2 linked regions of the Aliamphritea hakodatensis genome follow. The protein of the gene in region 1 interacts with the protein of each later gene in a pairwise test. Links are inferred from orthologs where the notes say so. Each region holds a gene or a part of one and is shown in the gene's direction. Other genes may lie near its edges. The genes, in order: accC and ribD.

Evidence for each region.
Region 2: the proteins of accC (region 1) and ribD interact in binary tests that used the Escherichia coli proteins (3 or more experiments, as listed by UniProt). The link is inferred for Aliamphritea hakodatensis from one-to-one orthologs.

What each region holds. Positions count from the first base shown.
Region 1 is NZ_AP025281.1:1,277,126-1,289,703, reverse strand. Bases 5,848-8,716 are described here. They hold accC (acetyl-CoA carboxylase biotin carboxylase subunit), read left to right. Parts: upstream 5,848-6,544; coding sequence 6,545-7,888; downstream 7,889-8,716. Other genes in these bases: prmA (50S ribosomal protein L11 methyltransferase), read left to right, coding at 8,077-8,716; accB (acetyl-CoA carboxylase biotin carboxyl carrier protein), read left to right, coding at 6,069-6,521; aroQ (type II 3-dehydroquinate dehydratase), read left to right, coding at 5,848-6,033. Outside these bases: Asp-tRNA(Asn)/Glu-tRNA(Gln) amidotransferase subunit GatB, read left to right, coding at 1-901; peptide-methionine (S)-S-oxide reductase MsrA, read left to right, coding at 1,194-1,664; PCI15_RS05860 (uracil-xanthine permease family protein), read right to left, coding at 1,736-3,040; upp (uracil phosphoribosyltransferase), read right to left, coding at 3,235-3,861; PCI15_RS05850 (DUF2333 family protein), read right to left, coding at 4,166-5,197; more of aroQ, read left to right, coding at 5,590-5,847; more of prmA, read left to right, coding at 8,717-8,970; PCI15_RS05825 (DUF3426 domain-containing protein), read left to right, coding at 8,974-10,455; tRNA dihydrouridine synthase DusB, read left to right, coding at 10,623-11,609; DNA-binding transcriptional regulator Fis, read left to right, coding at 11,639-11,923; purH (bifunctional phosphoribosylaminoimidazolecarboxamide formyltransferase/IMP cyclohydrolase), read left to right, coding at 11,962-12,578. UniProt on the Escherichia coli protein: This protein is a component of the acetyl coenzyme A carboxylase complex; first, biotin carboxylase catalyzes the carboxylation of the carrier protein and then the transcarboxylase transfers the carboxyl group to form malonyl-CoA.
Region 2 is NZ_AP025281.1:695,996-707,379, forward strand. What follows is about bases 8,373-11,280. They hold ribD (bifunctional diaminohydroxyphosphoribosylaminopyrimidine deaminase/5-amino-6-(5-phosphoribosylamino)uracil reductase RibD), read left to right. Parts: upstream 8,373-9,192; coding sequence 9,193-10,368; downstream 10,369-11,280. Other genes in these bases: ettA (energy-dependent translational throttle protein EttA), read right to left, coding at 8,373-8,387; nrdR (transcriptional regulator NrdR), read left to right, coding at 8,730-9,203; PCI15_RS03160 (riboflavin synthase), read left to right, coding at 10,420-11,079; ribBA (bifunctional 3,4-dihydroxy-2-butanone-4-phosphate synthase/GTP cyclohydrolase II), read left to right, coding at 11,146-11,280. In the rest of the region: PCI15_RS03115 (glutamate synthase small subunit GltD family protein), read left to right, coding at 1-1,195; hemE (uroporphyrinogen decarboxylase), read left to right, coding at 1,351-2,415; can (carbonate dehydratase), read left to right, coding at 2,523-3,263; PCI15_RS03130 (O-acetylhomoserine aminocarboxypropyltransferase/cysteine synthase family protein), read right to left, coding at 3,339-4,616; DNA repair protein RadA, read left to right, coding at 4,785-6,173; PCI15_RS03140 (PilZ domain-containing protein), read right to left, coding at 6,174-6,536; more of ettA, read right to left, coding at 6,729-8,372; more of ribBA, read left to right, coding at 11,281-11,384. UniProt on the Escherichia coli protein: Converts 2,5-diamino-6-(ribosylamino)-4(3h)-pyrimidinone 5'-phosphate into 5-amino-6-(ribosylamino)-2,4(1h,3h)-pyrimidinedione 5'-phosphate.

The sequences.
Region 1 (12,578 bases):
CGGCAACATGGCTGAAGGCTCTTTCCGCTGTGACTGTAACGTATCCGTACGCATCAAGGGCGAAGAAAAACTCGGCAACCGCACCGAAACCAAGAACATCAACTCTTTCCGTTTCATCGAAAAAGCCATCTTAGGCGAAATTGAAAGACAGATTGATATCCTGGAAGACGGCGGCCGGATCACCCAGGAAACCCGTCTGTATGACGCCAACAAAGACGAAACGCGTTCTATGCGCAGCAAGGAAGAAGCCAACGATTACCGCTACTTCCCCTGCCCGGATCTGTTACCGATCGTCATCGATGAAGAATACATCGAGCAATTGCGCGCCACTCTGCCTGAACTGCCAGATGCCCGCCGCGAGCGTTTCGTCAGCGAATACAGCCTGAGCGACTACGACGCCATGGTCCTGTCTGCAGACCGCAAACTGAGCGAATACTTTGAAACTGCAGCCGCAGCCGCGAAAGACGCCAAACTGACGGCCAACTGGGTCATGGGTGAAGTATCCAAGCACCTGAACCAGACCGATACTGCGATTACCGATGCACCGGTAACCGCAGAGATGCTCGGCGGCCTGTTACTGCGGATCAGCGACAACACCATTTCCGGCAAGATTGCCAAGCAGGTATTTGAATCCATGTGGGCCGGTGAAGGTGATGCCGATCAGGTCATCGAAGCCAAAGGTCTGAAGCAGGTTACCGATACCGGCGCCATCGAAACCATGGTTGATGAAGTAATCGCCGCCAACCAGCCTCAGGTTGATCAGTACGTCAGCGCGGAACCTGAAAAACGCGGTAAAATGATTGGCTTCTTTATGGGCAAGGTCATGCAGGCCTCACAAGGCAAAGCAAACCCAGGACAAGTGCAGGGGCTGCTGAAACAAAAACTGGATCAGCTCGTGTAATCCGGTAAGCCATCAGAAAACCGCTGTCGGCCTGGCTGACCGCGGTTTTTTTTCGCTTCTCAAAAATTCCTCAACCACATCGCCCGTGGCCGGGCTAAAATACTAACTGCACATAAATACATACGCGCAGACAGTCAGGCCAACGAACTTTAGCCACGGCACCGGCTCAAAACGGTATATTAAGTTTTAACAATCGTGTATACCGCTAACTGGCACGAAGAAAACAGACGAGGCCGGGATACAGGCGACAACTGCCCGTCACCCGGCGCTCACATTACAGGAGTATCAATTTATGCCAACTGCCACTTTTGCTGCAGGCTGTTTCTGGGGCGTCGAGGCCCGCTTCAGCCAACATCCCGGAGTCACCGGCACAGCCGTTGGCTATATGGGCGGGCACACTGAAAACCCAACCTACGAAGAAATCTGCCGCAAAGGTACCGGCCACGCCGAAGTGATTCAGGTAGAGTTTGATGACCAGATAACGGACTATGACACCCTGCTTGACCTGTTCTGGCAGATGCATGATCCAACCACTCTGAACCGGCAGGGTCCTGATGTCGGTGACCAGTACCGTTCAGCGATTTTCTATCATGACGACACCCAGCGAATCATGGCCGAGCAAAGCCTTGCTGTACTGGATAAAAGCGGTATTTTCGGTAACCCTATAGTCACCTTAATCGAACCGGCGCAGCAGTTCTGGCGGGCCGAAGAATATCACCAGCAATATCTGGCGAAAAAAGGCATGAGCGGCTGTAGCATCTGACACCCCCTCCCGGGCAAAGAACATAAAAAAAGCGCGGCGGTTACCCGGCGCGCTTTTTTCTTTAGCGACAGTTACTTGGCGTGATCAACCAGATCATCAACCACGGCTTTTTCTTCGCTCAGATCATTAGCTACCTGACCCATTGGCAAAATCAAGTTCAGCACAATCGCTACCAGACCACACAGGCTTACACCCTGCATGCTGAATTCACCCTTGCCGACAACCATGCCGCCGATACCGAAAACCAGCGTCGTCGCCACAATCACCAGATTACGCTGTTGTGCCAGATCCACTTTAGCCTTGATCAGGGTATTCATACCCACCGCCGCAATAGAGCCGAACAGCAGAATCAGAATACCGCCCATGACCGGTGCCGGGATGGTCTGCAGCAGGATGCCAAACTTGGCAACAAACGCCAGCGCAATCGCAAAGATCGCCGCCCACACCATAATCATCGGGTTAAATGAACGGGTCAGCATCACCGCACCGGTCACTTCTGAATAGGTTGTATTTGGCGGTCCGCCAAACAGCGCAGCGGCAGACGTCGCAATACCGTCACCAAACAGTGTCCGGTGTAAACCCGGCTTTTTAATGTAATCTTTACCGGTCACATTACCAATCGCCAGTACATCCCCTACGTGCTCGATGGCCGGGGCAATCGCGACCGGAATCATGAACAGGATAGCCTGCCACTGAAACTCCGGCATCACAAAAGCCGGCACGGCGATGAACGGCGCTGCCGCAACGATGTCGTAATTAACCATGCCCATAAAGTGCGCCACGGTATAACCGACAACAACCCCTGACAGGATGGGTAACAGACGGAAGATCCCCTGACCCAGAGTGGCCACAAGCAAGGTAGTTACCAGCGCAGACATTGAAACAATCATCGCGTCAGCATACGGGAACAGCTCGATGCTGCCATCGCCCGCTTTACCCATCGCCATGTTCACCGCAATCGGTGCCAGCCCAAGGCCGATTACCATGATCACAGGCCCGACAACAACCGGCGGAAGCAGACGGTGCAGGAAACCTGCGCCACGCACCTTAACAATCAGTGCCAGCAGCATGTATACCAGACCCGCACAGAACAGAGCGCCCAGTGTGGCGGCCATACCCCAGGTTTTAGTGCTGTAAATTATCGGTGCGATAAATACGAAAGATGATGCCAGAAACACCGGCACCTGACGCTTAGTCACAAACTGAAACATCAGGGTTCCGAGACCCGCCGTAAACAGCGCAACGCTTGGGTCCATCCCCGTCAGCAACGGCATCAACACCAGTGCACCGAACGCAACAAACAACATCTGCGATCCGGCCAGCACTGTCCGCCAAAGCGGTTCAGGCGCCAGATTCACGGTATTAGAATCACTCATTCTTCAGACCTTACTCATCCTGTGGGGCAATACTGCCAAAGCACAGTTTGCCACGGTTATTATTCTCTGCCTCCGAAGATGCAGAACTTATAAAAACCCGGGATCAGCAGAACTGTCCCGGGTTCAGATGCAGCGGCCCGGAGCCCCGCACCAAATTCATTCAGCAAGCCGGCCACTGCCGGCTCACAGAAAACTTACTTTGTACCGAAAATCTTATCGCCGGCATCACCCAGACCAGGAATAATGTATCCCTGCTCGTTGAGATGGCTGTCCAGCGCTGCGGTGAAGATTTCCACATCAGGATGCTCCTCCTGAACAGCTTTCACCCCTTCAGGCGCAGCCACCAGCACCAGTGCACGGATACTGGTACAGCCTGATTTTTTCAGCATATCAATGGTGGCATTCATTGAGCCGCCCGTTGCCAGCATAGGATCAATGATCAGCGCCATACGTTCATCAATGTCATGGGCCAGCTTTTCAAAATACGCCACAGGCTGAAGAGTTTCTTCATCCCGGTACAGACCGACCACACTGATCTTTGCGCTTGGCACCAGATCAAGTACGCCGTCCAGCATACCAATGCCGGCACGCAGAATTGGCACAACAGTAATCTTCTTACCCTTGATACGCTCTGCAGTAATTTCGCCGCACCAGCCTTCCAGCTGATACGTTTCAGTAGCCAGATCTTTGGTCGCTTCATAGGTCAGCAAACAGCCTACCTCTGCCGCCAGCTGACGGAAGCTACGGGTGCTAACGCTTGCTGCCCGCATCAGGCCCAATTTGGGTTTTACCAGAGGATGGTTTATCTCATTAACACGCATGTTGTTCTCACCAGAAATCATAAAAATTAAACGACACAGCCGTTACCTGTTCCGCCCGGATACAAACAGGCAAGCGCACTGACACCCGAAAGCAGGGCAAAAACTGGCGCGCTTTATCAGTCAGCAAACAGGTAACATTAATTAGCCGGGCATGATACTGACAAATGCAGCAAATGTCTTACCAATTAGTCAGAATTTTACCGTCAGATCAAAACAAAAAAGCCGGCTGTTAAATAAGCCGGCTTTAAGGATAGTCGATTCTGCAGCACATCACCGTGACACAGAACAGAGTACAGAAGTTATGTTATCCCTGAGATAACAAATCACGTAAATCAATGATCGCCGCATTCGCCCGGGAAATATAAGACGCCATGACCAGTGAGTGATTCGACAGGAAACCGAACTCTGTACCGTTCAGGATAACCGGACTCCAGATTGTTGACTGGGTTGCCTCCAGTTCACGGATAATCTGGCGCAGACTGATCAGTGCATTTTTCTTTTCAAGCGCCGGCGCAAAGTCCTGCTCCACAGCTTTCAGCAAATGAATCAGCGCCCAGGACGTACCGCGGGCCTCATAAAAGACATCATCGATTTCCATCCACGGCGTTTTGATTTCCAGTTCGCCTGCTGCTGCAGTCGACTGACGTGCCTCATTATCTCCGGCCAGATCCGTGTTCACACGCTTCTGCCCGACACTGGCACTTAAACGCTGTGACAGGCTGCCCAGCCGGGTAGATACATCCGCAAGCCAGCCCCGCAGGTTATCCGCACGGGCATAGAACTGTGCAGCATCATCGTTACGTGCCAGACGCGCCTCGTACCCTAACAGTGCTTTTACGGCTTTACGGTATTCAGATTCCGTCGCAGGCAGCAACCAGCTGTTATTGTCAAAATGTAGCAGCGGCTCAGCTTCAATCAGATCAGGATCTTCTGTGGACTGGGACTGAGAACGGCTGAAATCCTTACGTAATGCCCGGGCCATATCCCGCGCCTGAACCAGCACACCGAACTCCCAGTTGGGAATGTTATCCAGCCAGAGTCCCGGCGGCATACGGTCGTTGTATAAGTATCCGCCCGGCTTATCGAGCAACACTTCGGTAATTCCCACCAGCGCATTCAGGGTAGCTGTGCCCACAACCGGTGCCTGACCATCTTCTGTCACTTCGGAGCGCACATCGAACGGGGCAGGCTCAAGGCTCCAGTACATTCCTACACCGGTCGCGACAACCAGATACACTACCAGAGCCGCTATAACGACCCCAACGCCTTTGATACCCAGTGTAACTGCGGTCATATTATCCCACAGACGTAACCACGTCCGCTGTAACCATTCCATCCTGAAGCCCTCTTAATAAGTCGCGTTATCGCGCGCAATATCTATGATATCCGACACCGGGTCAATGTTCCTTAACATTTATTAACGTTAACCGGCAGGCACCTCTAAACGCTGTCGGCAGCATAAATTGTCCACCCGGTCAGAAATTTACAGCATGAGGCTTAACTCTATCTGTATAAACAGGGCCTTAACTGCCCGCCGGAACCAGTCAACTAGTCAAATAATGTACAGAAAGCACTGACAACTTCTGCAAACTGGCAGACAAAACACAATAAATACAGGAACTGTTTACAGCCCCATTCTTTTCCGGCACACTAGCCAGTCTTAAGGGGTCCGGAACCCCAACCCTGAACGCTTTTGAAGTCTGAATAACGCGTCACTAAGGCAATTTAATGGCTAAAATCCTTGTTCTGAACGGTCCCAACCTTAACCTTCTCGGCACCCGGGAACCTGAGGTATACGGTACCACCACACTCCAGGACATCAACGTGCGTTTACAGTCACTTGCCCTGCAGAGCGGCCACCAGCTGGAATCTCTGCAAAGCAATGCTGAACACGTTCTGATTGACCAGATTCACCAGGCCCGCGACGAACAGACAGACTTCATTATTATTAACCCGGCGGCTTTCACCCACACCAGTGTGGCTTTACGTGATGCGCTGCTGGGGGTCGCAATTCCCTTCATCGAAATTCACATTTCGAATGTACACGCCAGAGAAACTTTTCGCAGCCACTCGTATCTATCTGATGTAGCTGTTGGCGTTATCTGCGGTCTGGGCACCCAGGGATACGAATTAGCACTGCAGTCGGCCATCAGCCGTCTGGAAAAACCCTAATCATCTGAATTTACTAAATAGAGCACTGCATTAGCATGGATATTCGCAAAGTAAAAAAACTGATCGAGTTGCTGGAAGAATCAAACATCAACGAAATTGAAATCAAAGAAGGTGAAGAATCCGTACGCATCAGCCGCGGTTCTAACCTGGTTGCTGCCCCGGTTGCTGCTGCACCTGTTGCTGTTGCACCTGCCGCACCTGTTGCTGCTGCACCTGCCGCCGCGCCTGCGCCGGTTGCTGCCGCACCAAGCAACGACAATGCACTTAAATCGCCAATGGTAGGTACTTTTTACCGCTCTCCGTCTCCAACGTCTCCTGCATTCGTTGAAGTAGGCTCTACCGTTAAGGCTGGCGACCCTGTCTGCATCGTAGAAGCAATGAAAATGATGAACCAGATCGAAGCAGACAAGTCCGGTGTTGTTGAAGCCATTCTGGTTGAAGACGGCCAGCCTGTTGAATTCGATCAGCCTCTGGTGACCATCGTATAAATCAGCCACAGGATCTTAACAATATGTTAGAAAAAGTAGTCATTGCCAACCGTGGCGAGATCGCTTTGCGTATCCTGCGGGCCTGCAAGGAACTGGGCATCAAAACTGTTGCTATCCATTCCACCGCAGACCGTGACCTGATGCATGTTCGCCTGGCGGACGAAGCCGTTTGTATCGGCCCTGCTCCGTCACCGCAAAGCTATCTGAATATTCCGGCTATCATTGCCGCTGCTGAAGTCACCGACTCTACCGGTATTCACCCGGGTTACGGCTTCCTGGCAGAAAACGCTGATTTCGCAGAACGTGCTGAACAGAGCGGTTTTGCATTCATCGGCCCCAAAGCTGAAACTATTCGCCTGATGGGTGACAAGGTATCAGCTATCGAAGCCATGCAGAAAGCCGGCGTACCGACTGTACCGGGTTCTGACGGCGAACTGCCGGAAGACAGCGAAGAAGTGCTGGCGATCGGACGCCGTATCGGTTATCCGGTAATCATCAAGGCTGCTGCCGGTGGTGGCGGTCGCGGTATGCGTGTTGTTCACAACGAAGCGCACCTGCTGAATGCTATTTACGTCACTAAAGCTGAAGCCAAAGCCGCCTTCGGTGATGATACGGTTTACATGGAGAAATTCCTTGAAAACCCACGTCACGTTGAAGTTCAGGTTCTGTCTGATGGCCAGGGCAATGCAATTCATCTGTACGATCGCGACTGCTCCTTGCAGCGCCGTCACCAGAAAGTAGTTGAAGAAGCACCTGCTCCGCACCTGGATCCGGAAGCCCGCGCTCAGGTACTGCAGAGCTGTGTCGACGCCTGTCTGGAAATCAACTACCGCGGCGCCGGTACGTTCGAATTCCTGTACGAGAACGGCGGTTTCTACTTCATTGAAATGAACACCCGTGTTCAGGTAGAACACCCGGTATCAGAGATGGTAACCGGTGTGGATATCGTAAAAGAACAGCTGCGCATTGCTTCTGGCCTGCCACTGACCATTAAGCAGGAAGATATCGAGCTGAAAGGTCACTCAGTGGAATGCCGTATCAACGCAGAAGATCCGGTCACCTTTATGCCAAGCCCTGGTAAGATCACCCACTTCCATGCCCCGGGCGGCATTGGTGTGCGCGTAGACTCTCACCTGTACAGCGGTTACAGCGTACCACCACATTACGACTCTCTGATCGCTAAACTGATCACCTATGGAGATTCCCGTGAAGTGGCCCTGCGCCGTATGGAAATCGCGCTGGATGAAATGCTGATCGACGGTATCAGGAGCAACATTCCGCTGCACCAGGATATTGTCCGCGATGCGAACTTCGCTGAAGGCGGGGTTAACATCCACTATCTGGAAAAGAAACTGGGACTCGACTGATCCCGGTATATGCAGGCAGCGGACACCCGCTGCCTGCAGTTTTACGCATTAACCCGGTTACCTCCCCAGGCGATATCCGCCGAATGACGGTCAGCGCACCGCATCACCCCAGGTAACTGAGCTGTAACGGTTAAAGCCCATACTATATGCTTACCGGTACCGCTTACCCGAATACAGGAAGACCCGTCATGCCATGGTTGCAGATCAAACTGGATGTTTCCCCTGAGAACGCCGAACCTTACGAAGATCTTTTACTGGCAGCCGGCTGCGCTGCGGTTACCTTTACTGATCAGGCCGACCAGCCAATCTTCGAACCTGATCTGGGCACTACACCCCTGTGGAGCAACACAGTACTGACCGGTTTGTTTTCAGCCGATCATGATCTGGACGCAACCCTGAACTTTCTGCAGCAGGCACATAAGGATCAGTTTCCTGACCGCGAATTTCCAACCTGCAAGACAGAAATTCTGGAAGACAAGGACTGGGAACGGGAATGGATGGACAACTACCAGCCAATGCAGTTTGGCAAACGCTTATGGGTCTGCCCGAGCTGGAAAGACGTGCCTGACCCACAGGCAGTCAACCTGATGCTCGATCCGGGCCTGGCATTTGGCACCGGTACCCACCCAACAACCGCGCTGTGCCTGGAATTCCTTGACGGCCTGGAACTGAATGACAAACAGGTCACCGATTACGGCTGCGGCTCCGGCATTCTGGGAATTGCAACTCTGCTGCTGGGTGCTACCCGTGTTACCGCTGTCGATATCGACGTACAGGCGCTTACAGCCAGCAAGGATAACCTGAACCGTAACGGCCTGACCGAAGACCGTATGCAGGTTTATTTACCGGAACAAACCCCGGAACACGAAGCAGACGTACTGGTTGCCAATATTCTGGCTGGTCCGCTGGTCGAACTCGCGCCAACACTCAGCAAACACACCCGCAGCGGCGGACAACTGGTTTTATCCGGCTTACTGGCCCATCAGGAAGAAGAAATCCGGGCAGCCTACGGCAACGACTTTATTCTGGACCCGGTCAGCGAACGCGAAGGCTGGATCCGCATTACCGGAATTAAGCGATAAACCGTGAAGCAGCAGCGCCTGATTACAGCATGTCCGGCCTGTAAAGCTCGCTTTCAGGTTACCGCCGGACAATTAAAAATAGCCCACGGCAAGGTACGGTGCGGTACCTGTCTGGAAGTATTTAATGCTGAACTGTGCAAAGTACCTGAGCCCAAACCGGCAAAAACACCGGAACCGGCCACCCAGTCCTCCGTTGTAGCACCGGCTCAGGAAAAACCGTCGTCGCGTCCGGCAATTCCCAAAGCCTTTATTCCGGCCCGCAAACCTGTACAGCCGGAAACACCACAGCCTCTAGACCTTGACCAGCCGGTGCAGGCACTGTTTAACAGCAGCCCCAAAAAAGTCACAACCGACTCATCCGGACAAAAGGAAGCCGCAACGCCAGAACAACCTTTGGCGACAGCAACAACGCCTGTTTCAGAACTGCCGGTCAGCCTGCATATAAGGCAAGCCAAATCCGTCCAGCCGCAGCCAGACACGCCGGCAAACAACGATCGGGCAAGCCCTGCCGAACAAAACCATTCTCAGCCCCCGGGCCCAGAGCGCAAACAACAATCTGCCAGTACACAACAAGAGGGCAAACAGCCTTCACAACCTGAGCCGTCCGGAAAAACAGCGACCGCCGGTGTTCAGGATAGCCCGCAGCAGACACACGCCGCGCCCTTAAAAGACACCCGTTCGGCAGATGAAAGCGCGCAGACCGAGAAAATCCGGCAGGCGCTGCACCGCCACCAAACCAGCTATCAGGCCAGAGACCAGGAACACGGCTACCTGAACCCGGCTGAAAAAAAACTGCAGGAGCTGTTACGCAATGCCAGCAACCCCCTGACGGCGACGGACCCGGCACCTGCACCACAGCCCGTTACCGCTTCAGCACCCGTTGAGCACAGCAGCATTCTGGCACTTCACCCCGACACCGAAGATAAAGACAGCGACTTCGTCCCTCAACAGACAGAACCGGTCATGATCCGGGCGACACATCAGCCACCGGGCAAAACCCTTTCACAGGCACTGATTATCTTCCTGGCACTGAGCTGCCTGCTGCTACAGTTCATGTGGTTCGAACGTAACGACCTGATTCGCCAGCCAGCGCTGACCAAACTCTACAAACCTGTCTGCGAACAGATCGACTGCCGGTTAGCCGTGCCGGAGAATGTACCGGACATCATAACCGAGCAGTTAATTGTGCAGGAGCACAAGGACTATCAGGGTGTGATAACAATCAGTATGTTGCTGAGAAATAAGGCGGCATTTGAACAGGCCTTCCCGGCCATCAGACTGGCATTTTCCGACCGTAACGGCAGCATCATCAACCGACGGACATTCCAGCCGGCTGAATACCTGAATTCAGTGTCTCTGGACGCCTCAGGAATGCCGCTCGAACACAGCATCCAGGTCCACCTGGATGTTCTCAATCCCGGACGTGCTGCAGTGGGCTATGAAGTCAGCCTGCACCCCTCCAGCCTGACAAACCGTCGGCTGTAAGCGTATTTTTTGCTGCTTTGCAACACCATAAACGGTTAAAAAAGCATCAAAAACTGCTTGGCCCGCCTGCCACATAAAGGTATTATTGTCCGCCTTCCAGACAGCACGAAACCCGCGACTGCACGCAGTCAGGGTAATGCTATTTCTTTCAGGTTCAGGGTTGGCAGATGTTTCAGATCGGAAACCATACCATTGACAGTCAGGTCATCCTGGCACCAATGGCAGGCGTCACTGACCTACCGTTCCGGCAACTGTGTAAACAGTTAGGAGCGGGGATGGCGGCTTCCGAAATGGTCACCTCCGATACCCGGCTGTGGAATACCCGCAAATCAAGCCTTCGTCTGCAGTACGATAAAAATGACCCCCTCCGGGTTGTACAGATTGCCGGCGGTGATCCGCAAATGATGGCAGATGCTGCCCGGCTTAATGTTGCCAACGGTGCTCATATCATTGACATCAATATGGGTTGCCCGGCAAAAAAGGTCTGTAACAAAGCTGCCGGATCAGCGCTGCTGAAAGACGAACAACTGGTGCGCGATATTCTTGAAACCACAGTCGCCGCCGTTGATGTGCCGGTGACACTTAAAATCCGCACCGGATGGTCGTCGGACAACCGCAACGGCACAACCATTGCACGGATTGCAGAGGACGCAGGCATTCAGGCACTGGCCGTACACGGCCGTACCCGCAGCTGCGGCTATAAAGGTGAGGTTGAATACAACACCATTGCAGCCATCCGTCAGAGCATTGATATTCCCCTGTTTGCCAACGGTGACATTACCACCCCGCAACGGGCCGGCGAAGTGCTTAACTTTACCGGTGCCGATGCCGTCATGGTTGGCCGTGCCGCACAGGGAAATCCGTGGATTTTTCGGGAAATAAATCACTACCTTGCGACTGGAAATGAATTACCCCCTCCGGAAGGGAATGAAGTCAGAGACACCCTGTTAGAGCACCTGAGTGCGCTTTACGCTTTCTATGAAGAATATCTGGGTATTCGCATAGCACGTAAACACGTAGGCTGGTACCTCAAAGACAAACCCGGTGGCGCTGACTTCCGTAAAGCTTTTAACTCACTAGAAACATGTTCGCAGCAGCGTGATGCGATTAAGGCCTACTTTGCTGAACTTGCCAGTGCAAGTGCAGCGGCCTGACCTGTTGCAGATTTGGATACCGACATACCGTGGAAAACAATACACATACTCAGCCGTTTACCTCAGAACTGCCCACTGAAAGTTCACACCGCACCCTGCGTGACAGTGTGGAAACATCTTTATCGGACTACTTCCATCAACTCGATGGTCAGCCGGTAACAGATGTCTATCAGATGGTTCTGTCGGAAATCGAAGCGCCACTGTTTGAAGCAGTGATGACTTACACCAAGGATAACCAGACCAAAGCATCAGAAGTACTCGGCCTCAACCGTGGTACCCTGCGTAAGAAGCTGAAACAATACGGTCTTCTGTAAATCCCCCGTCTAACCTTAACCATCGAAGATAAACAACCATGGCAGAGCAAAAAAATACCCCGGTTCGTCGCGCGCTGATCAGCGTATCTGACAAAACCGGTATCGTTGAATTCGCCCAGGCTTTGAGTCAGCGCGGCGTTGAAATCCTTTCTACCGGCGGCACCTACAAGCTACTGCAAGACAACCAGATCCCTGCGGTTGAAGTATCTGACTACACCGGTTTTCCTGAAATGATGGACGGTCGGGTAAAGACTCTGCACCCGAAAGTACACGGGGGCATCCTTGGCCGCCGCGGTACCGACGACGGTATTATGGAAGAGCACGGCATTAACCCGATCGACATGGTTGTTGTTAATCTGTATCCGTTCGAGCAAACCATCGCCCGTCCGGACTGTGATCTGCCACTGGCGATTGAAAATATCGACATTGGCGGCCCGACAATGGTTCGCTCTGCCGCTAAAAACCATAAAGATGTGGCAATTGTTGTCAGCGCGGATAACTACCAGCGCATCATTGCTGAACTGGATGAGAATCAGGGGCTGAGCCATGCAACCCGTTTCGATCTGGCAGTACAGGCATTTGAACATACCGCAGCTTACGACGGCATGATTGCTAACTACCTGGGCGCAATTACCGATGGTAGCGAAGACGCACC
Region 2 (11,384 bases), 580 kb from region 1 along the record:
TGAAGGCAATATCATTAAAGCGGCAGAGCTGAGCCACCAGACTAACTCCCTGCCGGAAGTCTGTGGCCGGGTATGCCCGCAGGATCGTCTGTGTGAAGGCGCCTGTACACTGAATGACGAGTTCGGTGCGGTGACCATCGGTTCAGTCGAGAAACATATCACGGATACTGCCTTTGCGATGGGCTGGCGTCCGGATATGAGTAAGGTGCCGGAAACCTATAAAAAGGTAGCGGTTATCGGTGCCGGACCGGCGGGTCTGGCCTGTGCCGATATACTGGTCCGTAACGGTGTTACACCGGTGGTCTTTGACCGTCATCCGGAAATTGGCGGTTTGCTGACTTTCGGTATTCCGGAATTCAAGCTGGATAAAGACGTCATGGTGCGTCGCCGTGAAATCTTTACTGAAATGGGGGTTGAGTTCCGCCTTAACACCGAAGTGGGTAAAGATATTCAGATGCAGAAACTGCTGGATGAATACGATGCCGTGTTCCTGGGCATGGGCACATACACCTATATGAAGGGTGGCTTCCCGGGAGAAGATCTGGAAGGGGTACATGATGCCCTGCCATTCCTGATTTCTAACGTTAATCGCTGCCTGGGTTATGAGCGCAGCGAAGAAGAGTACATCGGCGTAGCGGGCAAGAAAGTGGTTGTGCTGGGCGGCGGTGATACAGCTATGGACTGTAACCGGACATCGGTGCGTCAGGGGGCGGAGAAAGTTATCTGTGCCTACCGCCGGGATGAAGCCAACATGCCAGGTTCCAAGCGGGAAGTGGAAAATGCCCGCGAAGAAGGGGTTGAGTTTATGTTCAACCGTCAGCCGGTGGAAGTGGTTGGCGAGAACGGTAAAGTGGTTGGTGTGAAGGTTGTCACTACCGCGCTGGGCGAGCCGGATGAAAATGGCCGCCGCCGTCCAGAAGTGGTTGCCGGCAGTGAAGAGGTGATTGACGCTGATGCGGTACTGGTGGCCTTTGGTTTCCGCCCGAGCCCTGCCCCGTGGTTTGCTGATTTCGGCATCGATCTGGAACAGGATGGCCGGATCACAACCTCTGGAAATCAGCAGTACGCATTCCAGACCAGTAACTCGAAAGTGTTTGCCGGTGGCGACATGGTTCGGGGCTCAGATCTGGTGGTAACAGCCATTGATGAAGGCCGTAAGGCTGCTGAAGGCATTCTGGACTTTCTTGAAGTCTGAGTGATCTGAATGCATAAAGGCTCCGTAAGGAGCCTTTATTGTATTTACAGGCTGGAAAAATATCGGCAGCAGGATTTTTTTTGATCTGAGTTGCAGAACAATTGTGGTCAACCCTGTAGAATAGCCGCCAATCTGTTTTGACCCGAGAGAATCTGATGACCGAACTGAAGAATGATCGCTTTCTGCGTGCCCTGTTGCGTGAACCTGTGGATGTTACACCGGTATGGATGATGCGCCAGGCGGGCCGCTATCTGCCAGAATACCGTGCAACCCGGTCTCAGGCGGGTGATTTTCTGAGTTTGTGTAAAAATAAAGAACTGGCCTGTGAAGTTACCATTCAGCCGCTGGAGCGTTATGAGCTGGATGCGGCGATTCTGTTCTCTGATATTCTGACGATTCCGGATGCGATGGGGTTGGGTTTGTACTTCGAGACCGGTGAAGGTCCGAAGTTTAAGAAAGTTATCCGTACGGAAGCGGATGTGGCGGCGTTACCTGTGCCTGAATCCGCACGGGATCTGGATTATGTGATGAATGCGGTGAAAGAAATTCGCCGTGAACTGAATGGCCGGGTGCCGCTGATCGGTTTCTCTGGCAGCCCGTGGACACTGGCAACCTATATGGTTGAAGGTGGATCCAGTAAAGATTTCCGCCACATTAAAGAAATGATGTATGCCACCCCTGAGGTGATGCATGCCTTGTTGGATAAGCTGGCGCAGTCGGTAACCGACTACCTGAACCAGCAGATTCTCAGCGGTGCCCAGGCGGTACAGATTTTTGATACCTGGGGCGGTGTGTTAAGCGGTCCGATGTATCAGGAATTCTCACTGCGTTATATGCAGCAGATTATTTCCGGGCTGATTCGCGAACACGAAGGCCGTAAAGTACCGGTCATCATGTTCACCAAGAACGGCGGCCAGTGGCTGGAAACAATGGCTGAAGCCGGTGCGGATGCACTGGGGCTGGATTGGACAACCAACATTGATGATGCCCGTGCCCGGGTGGGTAACAGCGTTGCGCTGCAGGGGAATATGGACCCAAGTGTACTCTATGCCTCGCCGGACCGTATTCGTCAGGAAGTGGGTGATATTCTGGGCCGGTTTGGTACAGGTTCAGGTCATGTGTTTAATCTGGGCCACGGTATTCACCAGTTTGTTGATCCGGAGCGACCGAAAGCGTTCGTTGATGCGGTTCATGAACTGAGTGCGCAGTACCACAAGTAATTATAAGAAAGGGGGCTATATAGCCCTCTTCGTTTATGCCTTGGAAGGCACACAAACTGTAATGGATTGTATAAAAGGCAAACTTAACTCGGGTTCCAAAGGGTGTTATGAGTAATCGACTTACTGATTTACTTGAAAGTAATAAAGAATGGGCGGAGAAGATCAATAAGGAAGATCCTGCGTTCTTCGAAACACTGGCGCAGCAACAGTCGCCGAAATATCTCTGGATCGGTTGCTCTGACAGCCGGGTACCAGCCAATGAAATCGTGGGTATGTTACCGGGTGAGCTGTTTGTGCACCGTAATGTTGCTAACCTCGTAATTCACAGTGATATGAACTGCCTGTCGGTGATTCAGTATGCTGTACAGGTACTTAAAGTTGAGCACATTCTGGTCGTCGGCCACTACGGCTGTGGTGGTGTGGCTGCATCTATTGCTGACAAATCAAACGGTATGATTGATAACTGGTTGCGACATATCCGTAATGTATATGTCCATCATAAGGATCTGTTATCTGCCTGGGATCATTCCCATCAGAAGCTGGACCGGCTGTGCGAACTGAACGTGATCGAGCAGGCTTACAATGTGTGTGATTCCACCATTGTTCAGGAAGCCTGGGCGGCGGGTCAGAAACTGACAGTACACGGCTGGGTATATGGCCTGAACGACGGTCTGGTGAATGATCTGGAATTCAATGCCTCCGGTAAAGATGATGTACCTGAACAGTACAAACTGGCACTTAGCAAAATTGAAGCGTTACGCGAGTTGGCCATGGCCTCCAGCAATAAGGGCAAGAGTGCCCGTTCACTGTGGGCCCGTGTTCAGCAGGTATTTAACAAAGCAGACTGACCTGTCATTCTGGTTTAAAAAAAGCCCTGTCAGGCATGCCTGACAGGGCTTTTTTGATTGCGTAACCGTTTACTTTTACTCTTGTGCCGCGTTGAAGGCCTGTTCCAGATCAGCCAGCAAGTCATCAATGTGTTCGATGCCCACTGATAAACGCACCATGTTAGGTGTGACGCCGGCGGCTTTCAGTTCATCATCGTTTAGCTGACGGTGAGTGGTTTCAGCAGGAATAGACGCCAGGGACTTACAGTCGCCGATGTTCACCAGACGCAGGAATACGTTCAGCGCATCATAGAAACGACGGGTGCCTTCCCGGCCAGCTTTCAGGCCAAAACTGAGAATGCCTGAAGCCCGTCCGTTCATATACTTTTCAGCCAGTGCGTTATCTTTATGGCTGCTCAGTCCTGCGTAGTTTACCCACTCAACCTGATCATGGTGTTCCAGGAATTCAGCGATCCGGGCGCTGTTTTCACAAATACGCTCCATCCGCAGCGGCAGTGTTTCCATACCCTGTAATAGCAGGAAAGCATTCATCGGGGACAGAGCGGCCCCCATGTTACGCAGAGGCACCACCCGGCAGCGGCCAATGAAGGCCGCAGGGCCAAATGCTTCAGTGTATACAACACCGTGGTAAGAAATATCCGGTTCATTGAGTAGCGGGAAGCGCGCTTTGTTCTCTGCCCATGGAAAGTTACCTGAATCTACGATCACACCGCCGATGGAATTACCGTGGCCGCCAATGTATTTGGTAGCAGACTGTACGACGATATCGGCACCGTGCTCAATAGGGCGCCACAGGGCAGGGCTTGGAACGGTGTTATCCACAATCACCGGTACGCCATGACGGTGGGCCAGCTCGCTCAGTTTTTCAATGTCGGCAATGCTGCCGGAAGGGTTGCCTACGGACTCACAGAAAATACCTTTGGTGCGACCGTCGATGTTTGCTTCGATGGCTGCATAATCATCTTTATCCACAAAGCGTACTTCGATGCCCTGGCGGGGCAGGGTGTGGGCAAACAGATTGTAGGTGCCGCCATAGAGTTCGCTGGTGGCAATGATATTGTCGCCGACTTCCGCCAGTGTCTGAATAGTATAAGTAATGGCCGCCATGCCTGATGCGACCGCCAGAGCCGCAACACCGCCTTCCATCGCGGCTACGCGCTGTTCCAGTACATCCGTGGTAGGGTTCATGATACGGGTATAGATATTGCCCGGCACTTTCAGGTCAAACAGATCGGCACCGTGCTGGGCGCTGTCAAAAGCGTAAGACGCTGTCTGATAGACAGGTACAGCAACTGCTTTGGTGGTTTCGTCAGGGGTATAGCCGCCATGCACGGCGAGTGTTTCCAGTTTCATTGTCTGATCCTTCAAAATAGTAACGTAAGAATGTCGCGGAGCGTTTTCGATTGTAATCCCTTTACGGAATAAAGAAAGCCGGTGTTTTTACTGCCAGTGGCCGGTGCTTTTGTTTAGAATGCCTGATCGGATCAGAAGTGTTTCTTACGGGAAAATCAGGGGTTATTCATGGCGAAGCAGAAAACTGCGTATGTGTGTAATGAGTGTGGTGCGGATTACACCAAGTGGCAGGGGCAGTGTACTGCCTGTATGCAATGGAATACCCTGACGGAAATTCGCCTGAGCAGTGCCAAGCAGACCGGTTCCCGTGGTGCGCGTTTTGATAGCTATGCCGGCAGTACTGGATCCGGTGGGTTGCCGCATAATAAAGTCACCGATCTGGCGTCGGTGGATCTGGCAGAAATGCCGCGTTTCGGATCGGGCTCCGGTGAGCTTGACCGGGTATTAGGCGGTGGTCTTGTGCCCGGCTCTGCCATTCTGATTGGCGGTCACCCGGGAGCTGGTAAAAGTACCCTGCTGCTGCAAACCATGTGTTATCTGGCCCAGCAAATGCCGGCTTTGTATGTCACCGGCGAGGAGTCTTTACAGCAGGTAGCTTTGCGGGCCAACCGGCTGGGGATCAGCGCGCAGAATCTGAAAATGTTGTCTGAGACCAGCGTGGAAGAAATATGTGCAGTGGCAGAAACCCTGAAGCCGAAAGTGCTGGTGGTGGATTCCATTCAGGTGATGCACGTGGCGGATGTGACTTCTGCCCCGGGCAGTGTCTCGCAGGTGCGTGAAGCGGCGGCGTATCTGACCCGCTTTGCCAAGCAGACGGGCACGGTGCTGTTTCTGGTGGGGCATGTTACCAAGGATGGCAGCCTGGCCGGTCCGAAAGTCCTCGAACATATGATTGACTGCTCTCTGCAACTTGAGGGTGACAGCGATGGCCGTTTCCGTACCCTGCGTAGCCATAAAAACCGCTTTGGCGCGGTGAATGAGCTGGGGGTGTTTGCCATGCTGGAAAACGGCCTGAAAGAAGTAAAGAATCCCAGTTCAATTTTCCTCAACAGGGGCGAGCAGCCCAGCCCGGGCAGTCTGGTGATGGTGGTGTGGGAAGGTACCCGGCCGTTGCTGGTGGAAGTGCAGGCGCTGGTGGATCAGACCCATATGAATAACCCCCGGCGGGTGGCTGTCGGTCTGGAACATAACCGGCTGGCAATGTTGCTGGCGGTGCTGCATCGCCATGGCGGTTTGCAGACCGGCGATCAGGATGTTTTTGTTAACGTGGTGGGCGGGGTAAAAGTGCTGGAAACTTCAGCGGACCTGGCGCTGTTGCTGGCGGTTGTTTCCAGTTTCCGTGACCGGGTGTTACCGCAGGATCTGATCGTCTTCGGCGAAGTGGGGCTGTCGGGAGAGATACGTCCGGTCCCGAATGGTCAGGACCGGATTCGCGAAGCGGCCAAGCACGGTTTTACCCGGGCGATTGTGCCGAAGGCTAATGCCCCTAAGACGACGCCAAAGGGCATGAAGGTGATCGGTGTCAGTCGTTTATCAGAAGCATTGGATGCAATCTGATTACGTCTCATCCATCAGGTGTTCCAGTTCCCGTTCCAGCAAGGTCTCATCACCCAGGTTGAGTTCGACCAGGCGGCGCAGGTGGGAAATGCTTTCAATGGTGATGTTATTGGTGTGGAAGCCCAGTTGCTTGCCCTCCTGATGCATCAGGGTGGAGGGCAGTTCCATCAGAATGTCATTGGCGGCCAGATGTATCTTCAGGGTTACCTGAGTGCCGAGTTCGATCGGCACGGGCTCGTCTACTTCAACCAGTGAACCTTTAAAAGACAGGTCCAGCAGATGGACTGGCCAGATATGCTCGTCATCAATGATTTCTGTCTGAGCATCGAATTTAATGCGTTTAAACCGGCGTCGTTCTTGCACGGGCTGCACTCCTGCTGTGGATCACTAATACTGCAGAAATAGTGACATTGGATAATAACTTGCCTACTTCGCTTAAGAGTACAACCTAACTTGGGTAATTTAAACCCTGTTAAAACACGGAAGATTTTTCTGCAGGCATAAAAAAACCGGCTGAATCAGCCGGTTTTTCAGATAAGCGCTGGCGTTAAGTGCTTACGCCAGACGCTTGTACTTGATGCGCTCAGGCTGGTGGTCTTTACCGTGGCGGCGTTTGTAATCTTCAGCGTATTCGGTGTAGTTGCCTTCAAAGAATACAGCTTCAGAGTTGCCTTCGTAAGCCAGCATGTGCGTACATACACGGTCCAGGAACCAGCGGTCGTGGGAAATAACAACGGCACAGCCCGGGAAGGCCAGCAGTGCTTCTTCCAGTGCCCGCAGGGTTTCAACATCCAGATCGTTGGTCGGTTCGTCAAGCAGCAGAACGTTGCCGCCTTCTTTCAGCAGCTTGGCCATGTGCAGGCGGTTACGCTCGCCGCCGGACAGGTCTTTGACGAATTTTTGCTGATCAGAGCCTTTGAAGTTGAAACGGCCACAGTAAGCACGGGATGAAGTGCTGTAGTTACCGACAGTAATGTTGTCCTGCCCGTCAGAGATTTCTTCCCAGACAGTTTTACTGCCATCCAGATCACGGTCCTGGTTCACGTATGCCAGCTGCACCGTCTCACCGATCTCAATGCTGCCGGAATCAGGCTGTTCTGCGCCGGTAATCAGTTTGAACAGGGTGGATTTACCTGCACCGTTACCGCCGATAATGCCGACGATGGCACCCTGAGGAACGCTGAGGCTCAGGTTTTCAATCAGTACTTTGTCACCAAAGGCTTTGCTGACATTGTTCAGGTCGATAACTTTCTCACCGAGGCGTGGCCCTGGCGGAATGTAGATTTCCTGAGTTTCGTTACGGGTCTGGAATTCGCGGGAGCTCATTTCTTCAAACTGACGCAGACGGGCTTTGGATTTAGCCTGACGGCCTTTCTGACCCTGGCGTACCCACTCCAGCTCGGAGTTGATCGCTTTCTGGTGCGCAGCTTCCTGCTTGGCTTCCATCTGCAGGCGGTTGTCTTTCTGTTCCAGCCATGAAGAGTAATTACCTTCGTACGGGATGCCATGGCCGCGGTCCAGTTCCAGAATCCAGCCGGCAGCGTTGTCCAGGAAGTAACGGTCGTGGGTGATTGCTACCACGGTACCCGGGTATTCCTGCAGGAAGCGTTCGATCCAGGCAATGGATTCTGCATCCAGGTGGTTGGTCGGCTCGTCCAGCAGCAGCATGTCCGGCTTGTCCAGTAACAGGCGGCACAGGGCAACACGGCGCCGCTCACCACCGGACAGGTGCTCTACGCGGGCATCCCAGGGGGGCAGACGCAGTGCTTCAGCAGCCACTTCAAGGGTGCGTTCCAGATTATGGCCGTCTTTGGCGGCAATCAGGTTTTCGAATTCGGCCTGGCGTTTCGCCAGCTCATCAAAGTCCGCATCAGGTTCTGCATAGGCTGCATACACTTCATCCAGGCCGGACAGAGCATCTTTAACATCGGAAACCGCTTCTTCAACAATTTCCCGTACGCTCTTGGTGTTGTCCAGCTCAGGTTCCTGTGGCAGGTAGCCAACGTTCAGGTCTGGCATCGGGCGTGCTTCGCCCAGGTAGTCTTTATCGATACCTGCCATGATCCGTAACAGGGAGGATTTACCTGAACCGTTCAGGCCCAGTACGCCGATTTTGGCTCCCGGGAAGAAAGACAGGGAGATATCTTTAAGAATTTCACGTTTGGGTGGGACAACTTTGCCCACCCGGTTCATGGTGTATACGAACTGGGCCATTACAGAACCTGTATGCTGGATGTAAGGGATTCTGCCGGTCAGTAGGGAAGTCGGCAGCCTGAAATTTGCTGCATATTTTAGCTTCAGGCTGACGGTAAAGCTAGGCACAGAGCCAGGCTTTGCCGATGCGAGCAGAGGGAAACTGATAAATTATCAAAATGACCGAATTTCTCTGCTGCAGCGCCTGCTATTACGGCTAAACTTCGCGTATAATGTCTGCCTTTTTTGTATCTGCGTAAGGCTTATCCGCCGGCGCTGATGTTCTATCTGACTGCGGCGGCTGAAATGGCCACCGCAATGGCCGTTCAAAAGACGGCCCTGACGCTCTTTGAGGTTGGTTCTATGCATTGTCCGTTCTGTGGTGACCATGAAACCAAGGTGGTCGACTCCCGTCTGGTGGCTGAAGGCCAGCAGGTGCGTCGTCGCCGGGAATGTATGAGCTGTCACGAGCGTTACACCACCTACGAAACGGCTGAACTGTTAATGCCTAAGGTCATTAAGGCCGACGGTTCACGCCAGCCGTTTGATGAAGATAAGCTGCGCGGCGGTATCCAGCGGGCGCTGGAAAAGCGGCCGGTCAGCGTTGAAGATATTGAATCCTGCATCAGCCGAATTAAACACCGTTTACGGGCGACCGGAGAGCGGGAGCTGGTATCACGTATGTTTGGTGAAGAAGTCATGCGCGAGTTACGTAAGCTGGATGAAGTGGCTTATGTACGTTTTGCTTCTGTGTATCGCAGTTTCCAGGACATAAACGAGTTTAAGAAAGAGATTGAGCGTTTGTCTGAAGCGAAGGACAGCGCGGATGTCGATTAAGACTCAAAGCTGGTCTGCGGATGATCACCGTTATATGGCGCGGGCAGTTGAACTGGCAGCGTGTGGCCTGTACACCACGGAGCCCAATCCGCGGGTGGGATGTGTGCTGGTCCGCGACGGTGTGGTGATCGGCGAAGGCTTCCACCGGATCGCCGGTGAAGGCCATGCGGAAGTGAATGCATTGCAGGCGATGACTGATGCCGGCGAAACAGCGGCAGGTGCAACCGCCTATGTCACGCTTGAACCGTGCAGCCATTTTGGCAAGACACCTCCCTGTGCTGAAGCTTTGGTGAAAGCCGGCGTGACGGACGTGGTAATCGGTATGGTTGATCCTAACCCGCAGGTGTCAGGGCGGGGGATTAAACGTCTGGAAGATGCCGGAATCCGGGTGCGCAGTGGTTTACTGAATGCTGCAGCAGAGAGTCTGAATCCCGGGTTCAACAGCCGGATGCGTGTGCAGCGTCCGTTTGTGCGGCTTAAGCTGGCAGCCAGCCTTGATGGCCGTACCGCAATGGCCAGTGGTGAAAGCCAGTGGATAACTGGCCCTCAGGCGAGGCAGGATGTTCAGCGACTGCGTGCCCGTAGCTCAGCGATCATTACCGGGATAGGTTCAATTCTGCTGGACGATTCGTCTCTGACCGTGCGGGCTGAACAGCTGGGATTACCGGATGCTGAGCTGATTTGCCGGCGTCAGCCTTTACGGGTGGTGCTGGACAGTCAGGGGCGTATACCTGCAAACGCGAAGGTTTTACGTCAGCCGGGAAAAACGCTGCTTATCAGCCAGGCAGAATGTCCGGCGTTTTTCAGCCAGCTGGCGTCGTCTCAGGACACATCCACTGAGCTGGAGTGGTTACAATTAGCCGGCACAGAAGCAGGTCTTGACCTGCTGGCCGTTTTAGAAGAACTGGCGAAACGTCAGTGTAATGAAGTACTGGTTGAAACCGGCGCAACACTGGCAGGCAGTTTTGTCCGGCAGGGGCTGGTGGATGAAGTGGTGTTGTACCAGGCGATGACATTGCTGGGCAGTGAAGCCCGCAGTCTGGTTGAGTTACCGTTGCAGAAAATGCAGCAGCAGCGACGCTTAACACTGACCGACAGCAGGGTTCTGGGAGATGATATCCGGTTAACATTGGTGCCGGTTAATCATTCTGATACTGCTGGCTGAACCGAGATAACAGGCTGCTAATGGGCAGCACAAAGGAATTTAATAAGACATATGTTTACGGGAATCATCGAAGCGCTGGGAAGTATTGCCGCCACGGAGCAGGTGCAGGGTGATCTGCGGCTGTATATCCGCACCGGCTCGCTGGATCTCAGTGATGTGGCGCTGGGGGACAGTATTGCCGTGAACGGCGTCTGTCTGACGGCCGTAGAGTTACCCGGTGACGGTTTCTGGGCGGATGTGTCCCGGGAAACCCTGGCACATACCCGTTTTCCTGACTTAAAACCCGGCGAGCAGGTAAACCTTGAAAAGGCTATGCAGCCAAGCGGCCGGCTGGGCGGTCATATCGTGACGGGGCATGTGGATGGCCTTGGTAAGGTAAAGAGCCGTCAGGAAGATGCCCGTTCGATCCGTTTTGAGATTGAAGCCCCTGCCGATATCAGCCGTTATATCGCGGCGAAAGGGTCGATTACAGTTGACGGAACCAGCCTGACTGTCACCGCGGTGGAAGGCAACAGTTTTCAGCTGAACATTGTGCCGCATACGGCACAGGAAACAATTCTGGCGGGGTATCAGGCCGGGCGTCTGGTGCATCTGGAAGTGGATATTATTGCCCGGTATATGGAGCGTCTGCTGAACCGCACCGCCGAACAAACTGAAACGTCAGGTGTCAGCATGAGCACTCTGGCAGCGGCCGGTTATCTGAACCGGTAATACATTTCGCTATGCTGCTGTTAACCGGCAGGGTGGCATCAATATTTGAACTGAGGTTTTGGATCGATGAATCTGAACACACCTGAAGAACTGATTGAAGATATTCGCCAGGGTAAAATGGTTATCCTGATGGATGACGAAGACCGTGAGAATGAAGGCGATCTGGTGATTGCCGCGGAAATGGTACGTCCTGAAGACATTAACTTCATGGCGACCCATGCCCGTGGTCTGATCTGTCTGACGCTGACCCGTAAGCACTGTGAACAGCTGAAACTGCCGTTGATGGTACAGAGCAACGGTGCACA